DNA from 3 places in the Halomonas sp. BLK-85 genome. Region 3 is predicted to be linked to each of the others. Evidence: predicted binding sites of a transcription regulator. Region 3 holds the regulator's gene; each other region holds the start of a gene.
The links. Region 3 encodes sigma-54, which starts transcription at its own class of promoters, with help from an activator protein. Its sites were predicted from a motif close to TGGCACNNNNNTTGCTNT; they were not measured.
Positions count from the first base shown of each region.

Region 1: the regulator sigma-54 is predicted to act here: its motif matches at 3,586-3,603, upstream of LL947_RS13285 (urease accessory protein UreD).
Region 2: the regulator sigma-54 is predicted to act here: its motif matches at 1,446-1,463, upstream of LL947_RS03115 (HAD-IIB family hydrolase).

Region 1 covers NZ_CP087731.1:2,907,406-2,913,343, forward strand. The annotation lists gene ureE (urease accessory protein UreE) at 1-218, opposite strand, end outside; gene ureC (urease subunit alpha) at 258-1,973, opposite strand; gene LL947_RS13275 (urease subunit beta) at 1,970-2,305, opposite strand; gene LL947_RS13280 (urease subunit gamma) at 2,331-2,633, opposite strand; gene LL947_RS13285 (urease accessory protein UreD) at 2,661-3,551, opposite strand; gene urtE (urea ABC transporter ATP-binding subunit UrtE) at 3,756-4,463, opposite strand; gene urtD (urea ABC transporter ATP-binding protein UrtD) at 4,463-5,299, opposite strand; gene urtC (urea ABC transporter permease subunit UrtC) at 5,296-5,938, opposite strand, start outside.
Region 2 covers NZ_CP087731.1:706,690-712,627, reverse strand. The annotation lists gene LL947_RS03120 (glycosyltransferase family protein) at 1-423, opposite strand, end outside; gene LL947_RS03115 (HAD-IIB family hydrolase) at 420-1,412, opposite strand; gene pta (phosphate acetyltransferase) at 1,828-4,014, shown strand; gene LL947_RS03105 (DeoR/GlpR family DNA-binding transcription regulator) at 3,999-4,748, opposite strand; gene LL947_RS03100 (outer membrane protein OmpK) at 5,029-5,844, shown strand; gene LL947_RS03095 (NupC/NupG family nucleoside CNT transporter) at 5,907-5,938, shown strand, end outside.
Region 3 covers NZ_CP087731.1:1,925,684-1,931,621, forward strand. The annotation lists gene lptC (LPS export ABC transporter periplasmic protein LptC) at 1-261, shown strand, start outside; gene lptA (lipopolysaccharide transport periplasmic protein LptA) at 276-785, shown strand; gene lptB (LPS export ABC transporter ATP-binding protein) at 795-1,562, shown strand; gene LL947_RS08705 (RNA polymerase factor sigma-54) at 1,694-3,109, shown strand; gene hpf (ribosome hibernation-promoting factor, HPF/YfiA family) at 3,250-3,558, shown strand; gene ptsN (PTS IIA-like nitrogen regulatory protein PtsN) at 3,563-4,030, shown strand; gene rapZ (RNase adapter RapZ) at 4,091-4,999, shown strand; gene LL947_RS08725 (HPr family phosphocarrier protein) at 5,036-5,305, shown strand; gene pmbA (metalloprotease PmbA) at 5,323-5,938, opposite strand, start outside.

The DNA.
Region 1 (5,938 bases), 980 kb from region 3:
TCAACGGCCGCATGTACCCTGACGACCTCACCACTCTCAGCCTTCAGGCCCTCGCCATCACGCAGCACCGGGCCACGGTCAAGAAACAGCCCCAGCGGCTGGCCGCTGTCGCTCTGCGCTTTCAGGCGACCGCGAATACGCAGCTCAAACGGCAGTGTCAGGGTATCGCTGGCAGCACTGGCGTCTATTGGCCCCAGGCGTTCTATCAGTTTCAACATAGCGGCTCCTCGCACAAAACAGGGTGGAATAAAACCGGCCTAGAACAGGTGATAGCGCTGGGCCAACGGCAGCTCCGTGGCCGGCTCACAGGTCAGCAGCTCACCGTCACAGCGGACTTCATAGGTCTGGGGGTCGACGCTGAGTTCGGGGCAGGCATCGTTGAGTTTCATGTCCTGCTTGCGTACCTGGCGCACGTTCCTGCAGGCGGCCAGGGAACTTTCCAGCCCCAGCCTTTCTTTAACGCCTGCATCCAGCGCGGCCTGGCTGACAAAGCTCAGCCGCGTCTTGCTGGCCGCGCGGCCAAAGGCACCGAACATAGAGCGGTAGTGCACCGGCTGAGGCGTGGGAATGGAGGCATTAGGGTCGCCCATAGGGGCAGCGGCAATCATCCCACCCTTGATAATCATCGCCGGCTTGGTGCCAAAGAAGGCCGGCTTCCACAGCACCAGATCGGCCAGCTTGCCGACTTCCACCGAGCCAACTTCATGGGCAACCCCGTGGGTCAGCGCCTGGTTGATGGTGTACTTGGCGATATAACGCCGGGCGCGGAAATTATCGGCGCCCCGGGTTGCATCTTCCGGCAGGAGGCCACGCTGTACCTTCATCTTGTGGGCGGTTTGCCAGGTTCGGCAGATGGATTCCCCTACCCGGCCCATGGCCTGTGAATCCGAGGCAATCATCGAGATAACCCCCAGATCATGGAGAATATCCTCGGCGGCAATGGTTTCGCGGCGAATGCGCGAATCGGCAAAGGCCACGTCTTCGGGGATATTGGGGTCAAGGTGGTGACACACCATCAACATGTCGAGGTGTTCATCCACGGTATTGACCGTATAGGGCCGGGTTGGATTAGTGGAGGACGGCAACACATAGGGCTTGGCGCAGGCGGTGATGATATCCGGCGCATGGCCGCCACCGGCACCTTCGGTGTGGTAGGTGTGAATGCAGCGTTCCTTGAAAGCCGCCAGGGTATCCTCCACAAATCCCGATTCATTGAGGGTATCGGTATGGATGGCGATCTGCACATCGTAGCGCTCGGCCACGCTCAGGCAGTTATCAATCGACGCCGGGGTGGTGCCCCAGTCCTCGTGCAGTTTAAGGCCTATAGCACCCGCTTCCAGCTGGGCTTCCAGCGCCTCCGGCAGGCTGGCGTTGCCCTTGCCCAGAAAACCGGTATTCATCGGCATTTCATCCACGGCCTGCAGCATCTTGCCGATATGCCATTCACCCGGCGTACAGGTGGTGGCATTGGAGCCGGTGGCCGGCCCGGTGCCGCCGCCCAGCATGGTGGTAATGCCACTCATCAACGCTTCTTCTACCTGCTGGGGGCAGATAAAGTGGATATGCGCATCAATACCACCCGCAGTGAGAATCTTGCCTTCTCCGGCGATGACTTCCGTACCGGGGCCGATGATCAGCTCGACATCCGGCTGGGTATCCGGGTTACCGGCCTTGCCGATGGCTGCAATCCGACCTTTCTGAATGCCGACATCCGCCTTGACGATGCCCCACCAGTCGAGAATCAAGGCATTGGTGATGACCGTATCCATGACAGCCTCGCTATGCTGCTGGCTTTGTCCCATGCCATCGCGGATCACCTTGCCGCCGCCAAATTTCACTTCATCGCCGTAGTGGGTAGCATCCTTCTCAACCTCGATCCACAGCTCGGTATCGCCCAGGCGTACCCGATCACCCAGGGTGGGGCCATACATATCGGCATAAGCCTGACGGCTGATCTTGTTGACCGGCTTCATTGGCCTTCTCCTTGCTGAGCCTCTGTGTCCAGGGGGCCCATGATCTCACCGCGAAACCCATAAATATGCCGCTTGCCGACAAAGGGAATCAGAGTAACTTCACGGGTCTGGCCGGGTTCAAAGCGGATAGCGGTACCCGCCGCCACATCCAGGCGCAGGCCACGGGCCTTGCTGCGCTCAAACACCAGCGCCGGGTTGGCCTCGGCAAAGTGGTAGTGCGACCCTACTTGGATCGGCCGGTCGCCGGTGTTGGCCACCTCAAGCGCCACGCGCTCGCGGCCTGCACACAGCTCAATGTCACCGTCTTGTAACTGATACTCTCCGGGAATCATGCCGGCTCCTCCTGAAGGTTGATGATTAGCTAATCGGCGTATGGACGGTGACCAGCTTGGTGCCATCCGGGAAAGTGGCTTCCACCTGGACCTCATCCACCATCTCAGCCACGCCGTCCATGACATCGTCACGGCTGAGAATCTCACGGCCGTAGCTCATCAGGTCAGCGACACTTCTGCCGTCACGGGCACCTTCCATAATCTCAAAGCTGATCAGCGCCACGGCTTCCGGGTAGTTAAGCTTGAGGCCACGGGCACGGCGGCGCTCGGCAAGCTGGGCGGCCGAGAACAGCAGCAGCTTGTCTTTATCGCGTGGGGTCAATTCCATCGGGCATGTCTCCAGCAGTCCATCGGGTCAGGTTAACCAGATACGGGGGGTGTGGGCGTCGCGCGCTACCCAACGCGGGCGCAGCAGCTGCCAGGCCTGTTCGCACAAGGCCCAGGCTTCATTTCGGCAGCGCCCCAGGTAGCGCAGTAACAGAACATCGTGGCGAACGGTGACCGCCCAACGCGGGTTATCCGGCAAGGTACTTCTGAGTTCATCAATCGCGCTACTCGCATCATTGACACCCACCGCCCACAGGGTGGCCTGTACCGTCGCACCGCCTTGCCCCCAGCGCCCGCGAAAGCGCGGGTGAAGCGGGTCCAGCGGCTGGCGCTCCAGCCATAGCGGCTTGCCATCCAGAGTAAGACGAAACTGCTGTTCAATGCGCCCGGAGGCATAGGGCAGCTGGCTGGCGGGGCGGCCCAGTGCCATGACTTCCCAGCCCAGGCAGCGGGCGCTGCCCTGCAGGGCAATATGGGTGCGCTGGGTGCCTTTGGAACCATCAAAGGCGATGGTTTCCTGAGGCAGCCACTCAAGGATGCCGCCATCCTCAACGTTTAGCGTTGTCTGCTGGTGCCAGGCAACGCCCTGGCTGTCGGCCTTGTAAAGCTTGTTGGCGGCGGGGGTGGTCAGCAGCGCATGGGCACCGGGTTCGATATCCGCGCGAATGGTCAGGGCATCACCACTGACAAGGCCCCCGGGCGGATGGAGAACATAGACATGGCAGGCCTGGGTACGCCCTTCCGGATAAAAGGCGCGCTGCACCCGTAAAGGCCCCTGATGGCGCGCCTGCACCAAACGGGTGATCTCATCACGGTTAACAAAGCGCAGTGCCAGAGACGCCGCCCAGTGGCGTTCGCTATCAAAACGATGCCCGGACGTTGGCAAGGATGGCGTACCCGAAACAGCCGCAATGCTCATAAAGGTCCCATTCGCTAAAGAATCTGGCCAGAACAGTGCAACCGCCGTACCAAAACGCCCAGTTAAACCTTTTTTATATTTATTTCAACAGGTTAGAGTCATCCTTCCGGACGTTAAAGCTTTATTTACGCACCAAAAAAGAGCAGTGCAATTTTGTCAGTGCACTCTCTTGGTGACATGCGCGATTCTGACCCCGAGTGTTTGTCAAACCGTCAGGTGCTGCTTGATCAGTTCGTCGGAAAGCTCGCCAATATCGCCTTTGGCCACCGGCCGACCGCGATCCATGATCACGAAGCGGTCGGCGTATTTGCGTGCAAAGGGCAACTTCTGCTCGACCAACAGCACCGTCAGGCCGTCTTCTGCGATCAGCTGGCGGATCACCTGACCAATCTGGGCGACGATGTTGGGCTGAATGCCTTCTCCGGGTTCATCAAGGATCAGCAGGCGCGGTTCGATCACCAGGGCGCGGCCAATCGCCAACTGTTGCTGTTGACCGCCGGACAGATCACCGCCACGCCGGTGCTTCATCTCCTTGAGCACGGGGAACAGCTCGTAGACGCGCTCGGGAATTTTCTTCTGGCCATCGCTGCGTGCGGCAAGGCCGGTGCGCAGATTTTCTTCCACCGTCAGCAGCGGGAATATCTGCCGCCCCTGGGGGACAAAACCAATGCCCAATCGCGAGCGCGCTTCAATGGCTTTTTTGGTCAGCTCGATATCACCGCTTTCCCCCTGGTAACGCAGCTGGCCGCTTTTGACCGCCACTTCTCCCATGATGGCCTTCATCAGGGTGGTCTTGCCCACGCCGTTACGTCCCATCACGCAGGTACATTGCCCGGCGGGCACTTCAAGATCCAGATCCCAGAGGGTGTGGCTTTCCCCGTAAAACTGGTTGAGTTGTTCAATTGCCAGCATCAGGCCGCCTCCTCGTCGTCCACGCCCAGATACACTTCGACCACCCTGGGGTCATTGGATACCTGGTCCATGCTGCCCTCGGCCAGCACACTGCCCTGGTGGAGCACTGTCACCTGGCGGGCAATCGAGCGCACAAAGCCCATATCGTGTTCAACCACCACTACCGACTGCTGGCCGGCCAGGCGGGTCAGCAGCTCGGCGGTGCGTTCCATTTCCTGTTCGGTCATCCCGGCCACGGGTTCATCCACCAGTAGCAGGCGCGGGCGCTGCATCAGCAGCATACCGATTTCCAGCCATTGCTTCTGGCCGTGGGAAAGAATTCCGGCGGGCCGATGGCGCAGCGCCATCAGCCCGACGGTGGTCAATACTTCCTCGATACGGTCCTTGATCTCGCCGCTCAGGCGTGCTGTCAGGGTAGGCAGGATGCGCTTGTCGGCAGACATCGCCAGCTCCAGGTTTTCAAACACGCTGAGTGCCTCAAACACGGTAGGCTTCTGGAATTTGCGGCCGATGCCCAGACTGGCGATATCCGGCTCGTTCATCTGCAGCAGATTATGGCGGCTACCAAACCAGACGCTGCCCTGGTTGGGGCGCGTCTTGCCGGTGATGATATCCATCATGGTGGTCTTGCCCGCCCCGTTGGGGCCGATAATGCAGCGTAACTCGCCATCATCAATCGTCAGGTTGAGGTTATTGATGGCCTTGAAGCCATCAAAGCTGACGGTGACATCCTCCATATACAGAATCGGCCCGTGGCGGACATCTACCGGCGACGCCTGAGGCGCCATGAAGTCGAACACCCTGTCCCGGGTGGTAAGCGATTGCAAAAAGCTCATGCGGTGGCCTCCTTGGGTGGGTGGTCGTCACCTTGCTTACGCTTGAGATAGCGGAATAGCCCTGCCACGCCTTTGGGCAGGAAGACGGTGACCAGCACAAACATGGCCCCCAGCGCAAACAGCCAGGCATCCGGCATAATGCCGGTGAAGACGGTTTTGGCATAGTTGACCAGCAGCGCCCCTATCACAGCGCCATACAGAGTGGCCCGCCCGCCCAGGGCGACCCAGAGAACAATCTCGATCGAGAAAATCGGCGAGAACTCGCTGGGGTTGATGATGCCCACTTGCGGCACATAGAGTGCGCCGGCCAGGCCCGCCAGCATGGCGGAGACCACAAACACAAACAGCTGGAAGCGTTCGACCCGATAGCCCAGAAAGCGCGTGCGTGCCTCGGCATCCCGGGTGGCCACACTGACCCGCCCCAGCTTGCTGGTGACAATCGCCCGGCACAGGATATAACCCAGCGCCAGAGCAATACCGGTGGCGATAAACAGCCCCAGCCGGGTGGCATCGCTGCGCAGGTCAAAGCCCAGCAGCTCGCGGAAATCGGTCAGGCCGTTGTTGCCGCCAAAGCCCATCTCGTTGCGGAAGAAGGCCAGCATCAGCGCAAAGGTCAGCGCCTGGGTAATAATCGACAGG
Region 2 (5,938 bases), 1.2 Mb from region 3:
GCTGCGCCCGGAAGCCTGCACAAAGCCTGCGCAGAACCACACATTACGGCCCTTTCCCGGCTGCTGGGGTGACAGCCCCTGAGCTTCCAGCTCGCTATCCAGAGCTTTCAGGCGCGGCCCGTCATTCCACAGAATCCGGTGACGCTGAGGCAGGCGGGAAAAAAACTCGCGGGCATGCCGAAACTGCTCGCGGTCGGCCTGATCCAGCCCGATCACCACTTCTGACAGATAAGGCGCTTTGGCAATTTCCTCAACAATATGTGCAAGCGCCGGGCCTTCCAGCTCGGAATACAGTGAGGGCAGGATCAGGCTCATCGGGCGACGCCGGGAAAACGCCACCAGATCAGCCTCCAGCGCTTCAACGGGGCGATGGGTCAGATTGTGAAAGTCCGTCACGATACCGTTCTGATGGAAATCACTCATGGCGTCAGCTCCGCAAGCGTATAGGCATAGGTCGGGGGGGAGGTGTCCGCCGGGGTTAGCCGGCGGTCAACTCGCCCCCACCAGTACGCCACCCCCTCTGCCCAGCCTTTGGGGCCTACTGCCTGTGTGCGATACAGGGCCGACTGGCGGGGTTGCACCGGCAAGCCGTGACAGCCCTGGATCACCACCGCCTGGTCGACGGCTTCCAGCATTGCCGTATCGTTGGGGCCATCGCCCAGCGCCAGCGTCTGGGGGGTAACACCGCGCAGGGCCGCATAGCGCTCGATCATCCAGCTGACCGCATTGCCCTTATGCGATTTACCGGTGGCATGCCAGAAGCGCCCGCCCTGCACCAGTTGCAGGTCATCACCCGCCAGGCTGACGCGAAATGTTTCCAGCCCCGCTTCACTGCCCTCCCAGACCAGGGGCTCACTGCCTTCACGCATACGCGCCAGTCGCGCTTCCGGGTCGCTCAGGCCGGTATAGGTGCACAACTCATCCAGGGTCATTTCACTCATGCTAGTAAAGCTGATGCCAGGCACCGCTTTCAGGCGCTCGCGCCATACCCGCAGGCGCTGTCGGATAAAACCGATATCTACCCCCAGGGTCTTGATCACCAGGCCATCGCTGCCCACCTGACGCTCCAGCCCGGAGTGGCACCAGTCAGAGGGCAAACCTACCACTGCGCCGTTTTCGGCAATAAAGGGCAGCTCCTCAAGCCCCAGTGCCTTGCGCAGATTCAGCAGTTCACTGCGGGTCTTGCTGGTGACGGGAATCACCGGAATACCCCGCTGGTAAAGGCGCGCCAGCCAGGGTGCCGCCGGTGCCCAGTCGTAGCTGTGATGATCCAGAAGAGAGCCATCCAGGTCGGTAAACAGCACTTTTGGTCTGGACCCAGGACTGCCTGTCGCTACCTCAACAGCCGCTTGTGCCTTACCCTCCGGGAAGCGACGGCCATCATGCTCGTTTGAATCGGATTTCAATGACATACACCACCTGCAGCAAGGAAGACTCCCACAGCGGTAGCATTTTATGTGCCAACACGGTCTGTGGCCCTGTCATATCGCCGGACGGAAGGCTGGCTGCTCTTTGGCCTGCCATCTGATAGGGCAGACAATCTACAAGGATCAATCAATCGCACTATTTTGGTGCAATCATAGTTCAACGCATCGCATTTCAAGGCCCCGCGCTGCTGACAGCCGCCTGTGTGGTGTCCCGGGATTCAGGGTGTGGAGGGTACTTCCTGAACGGTCGCCTTTCCCTGCGTTTTGCATCGCAGCATGTTAACCTAAAGTCTATTGTTCAAAGACGCCACTATGGACAAGGCCCTGACGTCTGGATAATTCCCTGCACTGAAGACGGCCCGGTTACCCATGAAATCCACCACTGCCTGGAGTCTTATTGATGAGCTCTTCCGCTGAACAGCCACAAACGATTCTGCTGGTGCCCACCGGCGAAGGCGCCGGCTTGACTTCCGCCTGCCTGGGGTTGATTCAGGCCCTCGACACCATTGGCCTGAAGGCAGGCTTTTTAAAACCCTTCATGCAGGATGAACTCAACGGCCCGGGACTTGATCGCTCAACCGCCCTGGTGTCACGCACTCTTAATGTGCGTCCACCGGCACCCATTCCCCAGGCACACCTGGAGCGTCTGCTACGCGACGATCATATCGATGACCTGATGGAGGAGGTGATTGAACGCCTGGAGCAGGTGACCCAGCAGGCCCGCCATGATGCCCTGCCGCTCGATCTGGTCGTCGTCGAGGGCGTGGTGCCTACCCCGCAGACCACCTACGCCACCCAGACCAATGCCCAGCTCGCCCATGCTCTGAACGCGCGTATTATTCTGGTCGGCACCGGTGATCTGAACGCTCCACAGGCGCTGGCTGAAGAGCTGGACATGCATGCCAGAAGCTTTGGTGGCATCAGCTCTGCCCGCACGCTGGGCTGTATTCTGATGCGCATGCGCAATCTGCCCTATGGGGCAGAAGACGATGACCTGTCTGCGGCCCCGGGCACCATCAAGCCCCAGCTGGAGGAGCCCGTTCTGGAGGAGTTGCGGCGCTATTCACCGTCACTGGCCACCGAGCGCTTTCATCTGATTGGCGTAGTGCCTTACAGCAAGGCACTGAGCGCACCGCGCACCCTGGATATTGCCCGTGCCCTGGATGCCCGCCTGCTGAATGAAGGCGACGCCAGTCTGCGACGGGTGCTGGCCACCAGCCTGTGCGCGCGCAGTGCCGCCAATGCGCTGCATATCTTCCAGCCCGGCAGCCTGATCGTGACCTCGGGTGACCGCGATGATGTGATACTCGCGGCGGCTCTGGCCACCATGAACGGTACCCGACTGGCTGGCGTGCTGCTGACCAACGGCTACATGCCCAATGACAAGATGATCGATCTTTGCCGCCCGGCTCTGGCCACTGGCCTGCCCGTACTTGAGGTGGATACCGACAGCCTGACGACCGCCACCCACTTGAGCCAGCTGAGCCATGAAATCCCCACCGATGATCTTGAGCGCGCTGAAAGGGTAGCTCGCTTTGTCGCTGCCCATATCGATCTGGAATGGCTCAAGGAACATGTCAGCCGGGGCTATACACGCCGCCTTTCGCCATCGGCCTTTCGCCATCAGCTGGTCAAGCTGGCCATGCAGGCGCGCAAGCGGATTGTGCTGCCAGAAGGCAACGAACCGCGAACGATTGAAGCCGCCATCATCTGTGAGCGGCGTGGCATTGCCCGCTGTGTGCTGCTCGGCAATCCCGAGGAAATCGAAACGGTTGCCCGACACCGCGGTCTGACGCTGCCGGGCTCCTTGGCCATTGTTGATCCGGAAAGTACCCGTGCGGACTATATAGCGCCCATGGTGGCCCTGCGCCGCGACAAGCTGAACGAGATTACCGCCGATGCCCAACTGCATGACAATGTGGTGCTGGGCACCATGATGCTGCAGATGGGCGAAGTGGATGGCCTGGTGTCGGGGGCAGTGCACACCACGGCCAATACGGTGCGTCCAGCCTTTCAGCTGATCAAGACTGCGCCGGAATACCAACAGGTGTCCTCGATCTTTTTCATGCTGCTGCCCGAGCAGGTAGTGATCTATGGTGACTGCGCGGTCAACCCCGACCCGGATGCCGAGACTCTGGCGGAAATCGCTATTCAGAGCGCGCGCTCCGCTGAGGCCTTTGGCATTGAACCCCGGGTGGCCATGATCAGTTATTCCACCGGGGATTCCGGCACCGGGGCAGACGTCGATAAAGTCCGCGACGCCACGCGGATTGCCCAGCAACGCGCCCCTCATCTGGCCATTGATGGGCCATTGCAGTACGACGCCGCAGCGATCGAAAGCGTTGGCAAACAGAAAGCACCGGACTCACCCGTGGCCGGCCAGGCCACGGTGTTTATCTTCCCCGACCTGAACACCGGCAACACCACTTACAAGGCCGTGCAGCGGAGTGCCCGGGTGGTCAGCGTCGGCCCCATGCTGCAAGGCTTGAACAAGCCGGTGAATGACCTTTCAAGGGGCGCCCTGGTCGACGATATTGTCTATACCATTGCCCTGACCGCCATTCAGTCGGCTCAACAGGAAGGCTGAGCAGACTTCGTCAGGGCAAGCTCCGGGGCATCCGTGAACAGGGCGTCAAATTCGTCAAGCATCGCGAAATAGGCTGGCCGCACCACGCCAACCTTGCTGGCATCCGCCACCAGCCAGCGCTGCATGGCAGTGGCGATGGCTGCTCGCTTAGGGGCGACTTCATGGAAATGAAAGCAGCTGACCCCGCGCTGGGCATCAACCCCGGCGGCCGAAATCAACGCCTTGTTGATGCCCAATCCCTCGATTCTCGACGCCATGGTATCGCTTCCAAAGGATTGCGAGGCCGGGTAGTACAGGCCGCCCAGCAGAACCAGGCGGACATTGCTCAGTGGAGCAACCGCATTGGCCACATTCAACGCATAGGTCACAACGGTCAATTCGCTGAAGCGCTGCAACATACCTGCCAAGGGGATCAGAGTGGAACCGCAATCAATAAACAGCGTATCGCCATCCTCAATCTGCTCGACCACTCGCTGGCACAGCGCCTGTTTGGCGGGGTAGCGGCTGGCCTGCTGTTCGGCCATATCATAGACAGGCGCCAGGCGGCTGTTCAGCAACAGGCGTCCACCCAACAGATGAATTTCCTGTTGTTCGCCTTCCTGGCAAGCCAGGTCACGGCGAATGGTCATCTCCGACACCTCGCACAGGGTGGCGGCCTCACGCAGGTGCACCACCCTGCCTTGCGAAAGGATATCGTGAAGTTTTTCCAACCGTGCAGCACTGCGTTCCTTCATGCGTTTCTCCCGTCAACATACCGCTATCTGGCGATCTATTGTGCGTCCCGCCTCTCATCAGCGCCAGCATGCCAATAGTCGTAAAAAACGCCTCAAGATTTTTTTACTGGATGGATAAACACTTAGCACCAAAATGTGGCTTTTGACTGACAACGGCGCTGGCGTTGATGTCACTATCGTTGCAAAATAGCGTTCCTGAAATAACAAAAAATGTTATTTTTCTAACAAAACACTGTACCCATACCGTGTGCAAGGGCTTTTTTCCCATCCTGAGGCTTCTATGAACTCTTCTCTCCAACGTCATCTGGTTACCCTGGGTACTGGCACTCTTCTGGCATGCGCGGCTGCATCCTCCCAGGCGCAGGCCAGCTCACCGCTATGGTCGTTTGCCAATGTATCGGCCAATTATCTTGACTGGTCAGCGGGTACCGAAGCACGCACGGCCAACAATGCCGCCAAGAGCGATTTCGTCTACCTCGAGCTGGAAGGCGGGCTTGGCTATGAATGGGGGGAGTTTTACGGCTTCTTCGATTTCGAAAATCCCGCCAATGACCAGTTTGATGCTCCCAGTGGCGGCAAGGACAATTTTCGTACCGCTGGCAAAGTCACGTCACACCTGTATCTCGGTGATAGCCCTTTCTCTGTCTATGCCCACGTCTATGATTTCCGCGATTACGGATATGACGCCCGGGAACAGGATCAGATCCTGGGACTGGGGTATCGCACCACTTTCGCCAATGGCCTGTGGTTCAAGCCCTTTCTGGGTGCAGCGCGGGTACAAAGCGATGGCTATACCGGCATGAATGGCTTTATGGCAGGCTGGGTGGCAGGCTATGGCTTCACTGCTGCAGGTCAGGATTTTAGCCTGACCAACTGGCACGAGCAGACCTTTGGCCGCGATGATGACTACCTGAACCAGAACTATGTGAACGGCAAGGCAGGCAGCGTCGGTACCAACGGGGCGATCAGCCTGTGGTGGCACCCTGTTGACCTGGTCACCACCGGCATCCAGTATCGCTACGCCGATGAAAAACTGGGCACGCCGGATAACTATCAGAACGCCATGATCTATACCGTCAAACTCAATCTGCTGTAACTATCAACCGATGTAGAACAGCCACAAACACCCAGTGACGACGCGACGCCAAGGGGCACAAGATGACACTGATAATGAGCCTGGTAGGGATGAT
Region 3 (5,938 bases):
GGCCACATCGACAATCAGGGGGAGCATCTTGTTTTACGCGGCAATGTCCGCCTAAGGGAGCCTCAGGAAACCTGGCTGCTGACCACACAGCGGCTTGATTATCACAGCGCAGAAGCGCACGCCTTCAGCAACCGCCCTGTCATGCTGGAACAACCGCCTCAATCCATTCAGGCTCAACGAATGGATTTATGGCTTAACGAAGACCGCATGCAGCTGGCGGGCCAGGTGCGTGGTTATCACCCGACCGAGATGGCACCTTAAAGGAGTATTACCCGATGAATATCCCTGCCTTGACCACTCGTGTGTTTTTCAGCCTCTTGCTCAGTGCGGCCAGTTTTCAGGTGCTGTATGCCGCCCCTGGCGATCCTGTTGAAGTAGAAGCCGACCAGCTCGATATCGACCAGAACGCAGGCACCGCCGTTTACACTGGCGATGTGCGCATACGCCAGGGTGATCTGCGTATAGACGGCACTCGAGTAGAAATTCAGCGTAACGCCAATGGCGAACTGTCCAGAGCAATTGCCACGGGTGACCGCGCCTATATCCGTAATCGTTTCGAAGGCCGGAAAGAGATTACCGAAGGCAAGGCCAAACGCATCACTTACCATGTCGCGGAACGCCGGGTGGTGCTGACAGATCGCGCTGAACTCAGTCAGGGAGACGACCGTTTCACCGGCGGCCAGTTGGAATATTTCATCGATCGGGGTGTCATTCAGGCCCGATCGGATGTCGAAGGCAGTGAAAACCAACGCATTCGCATGATCTTGCAACCTGAGCAGCAGTAGGAGCCTTCAGTGTCTTTCGATGACGTCACGGCTGCAGTACTGAGCCCACCCGGCAAAACACTTTCAGCACGCCACCTGGCCAAAAGCTATAAGCGACGCCGAGTTGTCAAGGATATCAATCTTGATATTGCCCAAGGCAGCATCGTTGGGCTTCTTGGCCCCAATGGCGCAGGCAAGACCACATCTTTCTACATGATTGTCGGGTTGGTTAAAGCCGATGCTGGCAAGGTATATATCGATGACCTGAATCTTAGCCGGGCACCCATGCATGAACGCGCCATTGCCGGGATCGGCTATCTGCCTCAGGAAGCCTCCATTTTTCGCAAACTGAGCGTCGCTGACAACATCATGGCGATTCTGGAGACCCGCCAGGGGCTTTCCCGCAACGAACGTAAAGATCATCTCGAGAAACTGCTCGAGGACTTTCATATCACTCACATTCGCGACAACCTTGGCATGAGCCTGTCCGGCGGTGAAAGGCGTCGCGTTGAAATTGCCCGCTCGCTGGCCACTGATCCGCTTTTCATCCTGCTTGATGAACCTTTTGCCGGGGTTGACCCAATTTCTGTTGGTGATATCAAGACCATCATCCGTGCACTCAAGGCACGCCACATTGGCGTATTGATTACTGATCACAATGTCCGGGAAACCTTGGATATCTGTGATACCGCCTATATCGTCGGCGACGGCCACATCATTGCCAGCGGCTCCCCCGATACGATTCTGGACAATCAGCAAGTCCGGGATATCTATCTTGGCGAGGACTTTAAACTGTGATGTCAGTCGTCGCCCAGACTGTTAGTCATCACATTCACAGGTAATTTTTTTCGATGGCATGCTTATTGCTGCTTGCGCCTGAAAGCCGGTGGTTTTAGGGTAAAGCTTTATATGCCACGGGTGGTTCACGAATGGTCATGAAAGCGTCCCTTCAACTGCGTCTTGGCACTCAACTGACGATGACTCCCCAGTTGCAACAGGCAATCGCCCTGCTGCAGCTGTCGACTCTGGATCTTCGTCAGGAAATCCAGAACGCACTGGATGCCAATCCTTTACTGGAACAGGAAGAAGAGTTTGGCGAGCACGCCAGCCAGGAAGACAAGGAAGCTGACTGGTCAGAGGATATTCCCAGCGAACTCTCGGTCGATAGTGACTGGTCAGACACATACCAGGATTCATTCGGTTCAGGCAGCCCTGGCCAGGAAGGCCCCGACTTTGAGCGTGACACGGCAGTACAAAGCCTGCACGGACATCTTTTGTGGCAACTTGCCATGACAGATATCAGCCCCCGTGAACACATTATCGCCGAAACCCTGATTGATGCGGTGGATAACAATGGCTACCTGTCACTGACGTTAAGCGAGATTCGTGAAAGTCTGCAGATGACTGCCCATGAAGGTATACAGCAACGTGAAATCGAGAGCGTCCTGTTACGCCTACAACAGTTTGAGCCTACTGGCGTATTTGCCCGCGATTTACGTGAGTGCCTGATGCTACAGCTGGCAGCGCTACCCGACACGACGCCATTGCTTGTTGCGGCCAAACGCCTGGTCAGGCAGTTTCTGGAAATACTCGGCAAACATGATAGCCGCACTCTGAAACGCCGCCTTAATCTGGACGACGACCAACTCAGCGAAGTGATTGGCCTGATACGAAGTCTGGATCCTCGTCCGGGCAGCACCTTTGGTAGCACCGCCAGCGGTTATGTCACACCCGATCTGGTGGTGCATCATGATCATCAGGGTTGGCACCTGACGCTTAATCCTGATGCCATTCCTCGACTACGCATACAACCGGAATATGCCAGCCTGATCAAGCGTGCTGACAAAAGTGAAGATAACCAGTTCCTCAAGGATCATCTTCAGGAGGCGCGCTGGTTGATCAAAAGTCTGGCCAGCCGCAACGACACCTTGCTGCGTGTCGGCCAGGAAATCATTGTTCGCCAGATAGGCTTTCTGGAACAGGGCGAAGAAGCCATGAAACCGCTGATTCTTGCGGATATTGCCAGCGCCGTGGATATGCACGAATCGACCATATCCCGCGTCACCACCCAGAAGTTCATTCATACCCCGCGCGGAGTATTCGAGCTCAAGTACTTTTTCTCAAGCCACGTCAGCAATCAGGACGGAGACCATCACTCAAGCACTGCCATTCGGGCACGGATCAAAAAACTGATCCAGGAAGAGCCGGCTCATAAACCGCTATCCGACAGCCGTCTGGTGACGCTGTTGAATAAGGATGGCGTAAGCGTGGCGCGACGCACCGTGGCCAAATACCGTGAAGCCATGGGCATTCCGTCTTCCAGCGAACGCCGCCATCTGAGCTGACTCCTCAACGGCTATATGGCAACCGGCTCAATCGTTTTGTCAAGAAGTGGCTGAGTTCAAAGGAAACTTGCCCCAAAGGGCTTTGCTTCATAAAAAAAAGGGTTACAATCAAAGATCAGTCCGATGAAAGGAGTACGTCAATGCAAGTCAACATTACCGGCCATCACGTAGAATTGACCGACGCCCTGCGCGACTATGTCAACGAGAAGCTCACTCGGGTAGAGCGCCATTACGATAATATCACTACGGTTCAGGTCACTCTGTCGGTAGAGAAAGAGCGTCAGCAAGCTGCCTGTACGCTGCACGCTTCCGGCGCAGACTTGCATGCTGAAGCTACGGATGTCGATATGTATGCTGCTATCGATGCCCTGGCAGACAAGATTGACCGTCAGCTGGTTAAACACAAGGAAAAAGCCCAAGCACGCGCCCAAGGCGCAGGTGTGCGGTAAACCAATGACATTGGAAACCATCCTGCCTCCGGAGCGCGTTCTCTATGATGTGCCTGGGGGCAGCAAAAAACGGGTGCTGGAATTTTTCAGCACCTTTATTGCCCAGAACACCCCCAGCCTCGACAGCCAGGAGGTATTTGGCCGTCTGATCAATCGGGAGCGCCTGGGCAGTACCGGTATCGGCAATGGTGTGGCCATCCCGCATGCCCGTAGCCCACACTGCTCAACCCCGATTGGCAGCTTTCTGAAACTTTCTGAAGCGGTTGATTTTGATGCGATCGATGGCGAACCGGTCGATCTGGTATTTGTGCTTTTGGTACCCGAACAAGCAGATGACACCCATCTTGCGCTGCTCGGTCAGGTAGCCACTATCATGAATGACGCAAACGTTCGGGCTCAACTTCGCAAGGCAGGTAGTCAGCGGGAACTACTTGACCTGATCAGTGAGAAAATACGCGATAGCGCCTTCTGATCCAGATGCTTCCAGTACACCCGAAACACTTTCAGGGTGTCCCCATGCAAGAGAGACGCTATGCAACTGGTCATTATCAGCGGCCGTTCCGGCTCAGGAAAATCCATTGCCCTGCAAGCGTTGGAAGACCTTGGTTATTACGCCATTGATAATCTTCCAGCGATGCTTCTGGCTTCTTTGGTTGATGAACTACGCGACCAGGGGGAGCAGTCACGCCTGGCCGTCAGCATTGATGCCCGGAATCTGCCCGGGGCCCTTGAAAAACTCCCCAGACTGCTCACTGAACTGCATCAACGCGACATTCATTTTCAGATTGTCTACCTGACCACAGACGCACGCATCCTGCTTGAGCGCTATTCGGCAACCCGCCGCCGTCATCCGCTGACCCGCCATAGTGATCTCACCCTTGAGGAAGCCATCAGCAAGGAAGAAAACACGCTGAGTGCTGTGCGCGATCTTGCCGACCTGACGATTGATACCTCCCGGATGACCGCTCATGATCTGCGTAGCCGGATCACTGACCAGGTGGCGCTGCACAAGAGCGACAAACTGACGATCACCTTTGAATCTTTTGGCTACAAGCGCGGCGTTCCACTGGATGCCGACCTGGTGTTTGATGTGCGTTGCCTGCCGAACCCTTATTGGGATCCGATGCTACGCGAATCCACCGGACGCGACAGCGATGTTCAGGCATTCCTTAATGATTACCCGATTGTCAAAGCAATGGGCGACGATATTCATGCCTGGATCAGTCGCTGGCTCCCCGCCTACCAGAGTAGCCAACGCAGCTATATGACCATTGCCATCGGTTGTACAGGCGGGCAGCATAGGTCGGTGTATACCGTAGAGCAATTGGCTCAACGCATGGCTGACAATGGCATTGAAACCCATATTCGACACCGGGAACTGGGACTGACGTACTCAACAACGACAGGTGCAAAGATGGCGGATAGCAACACTGCCCAATGAGCCGACCGCCGACACCGCTTGGAAAAAGGAACCAGGGTGCCTGAAAGAACACTGACATTGACCAATAAGCGTGGCCTACATGCCCGCGCCGCCACCAAGCTCGTCACTTGCTGCCAGGCATTTGATGCCTGCATCAAGGTAAGCAAAGGGACTCAAGAGGCAGATGCCAGCAATATCATGGCGCTGCTCATGCTCGCCGCCCCCTGTGGCACTCAACTGGAGTTCAAGGCCGAAGGGAGCGAAGCGGAGCGGGCACTGGAAGCCATAGAGGCTTTGCTCGATGCCCGCTTCGATGAAGATATCTGATAGCCAGGCCTGGTCCATCAGTCACCCGCCACCGTCATACTGTCAACCAACCAACTGCCCGTGTGAATACTGCCTCGCGTATCGGTATCATTACCTACTGCCACCAGCCCGCTGAACATGGTGTTCAGATTACCTGCAATGGTGAATTCTTCCACCGGGTATTGAATCTGACCATCTTCAATCCAGAAACCGGCCGCTCCTCGGGAATAGTCGCCCGTCACACCATTCACGCCCTGGCCCATCAGTTCTGTTACCCAGACACCACGATCCATTTCCTTGAGCAGATCTTCGAATGAGCGCAACGGAGCCGCCAGACGCAAATTACGCGCCCCTCCAGCATTCCCCGTGGTCTGCATACTCAAGCGGCGTGCGCTGTAGGACGACAGCATATAGCTGGCAACCTGGCCATCCACAATAAAACGATTATTGCGCGTCTGTACGCCTTCACCGTCAAAGGGTGAACTCGCCGCGGCGCCCACTTCCATGGGACGTTCTTCAAGGTTGAACCATGCAGGGAAAAGCGGTGTACCGAGTCGATCACACAGGAAAGACGCTTCTCGATACAGGGCACCGCCGGCCAGAGCCCCCATCAGATGACCGACCAGCCCACTGGCCAGCATCGGATCAAACAGC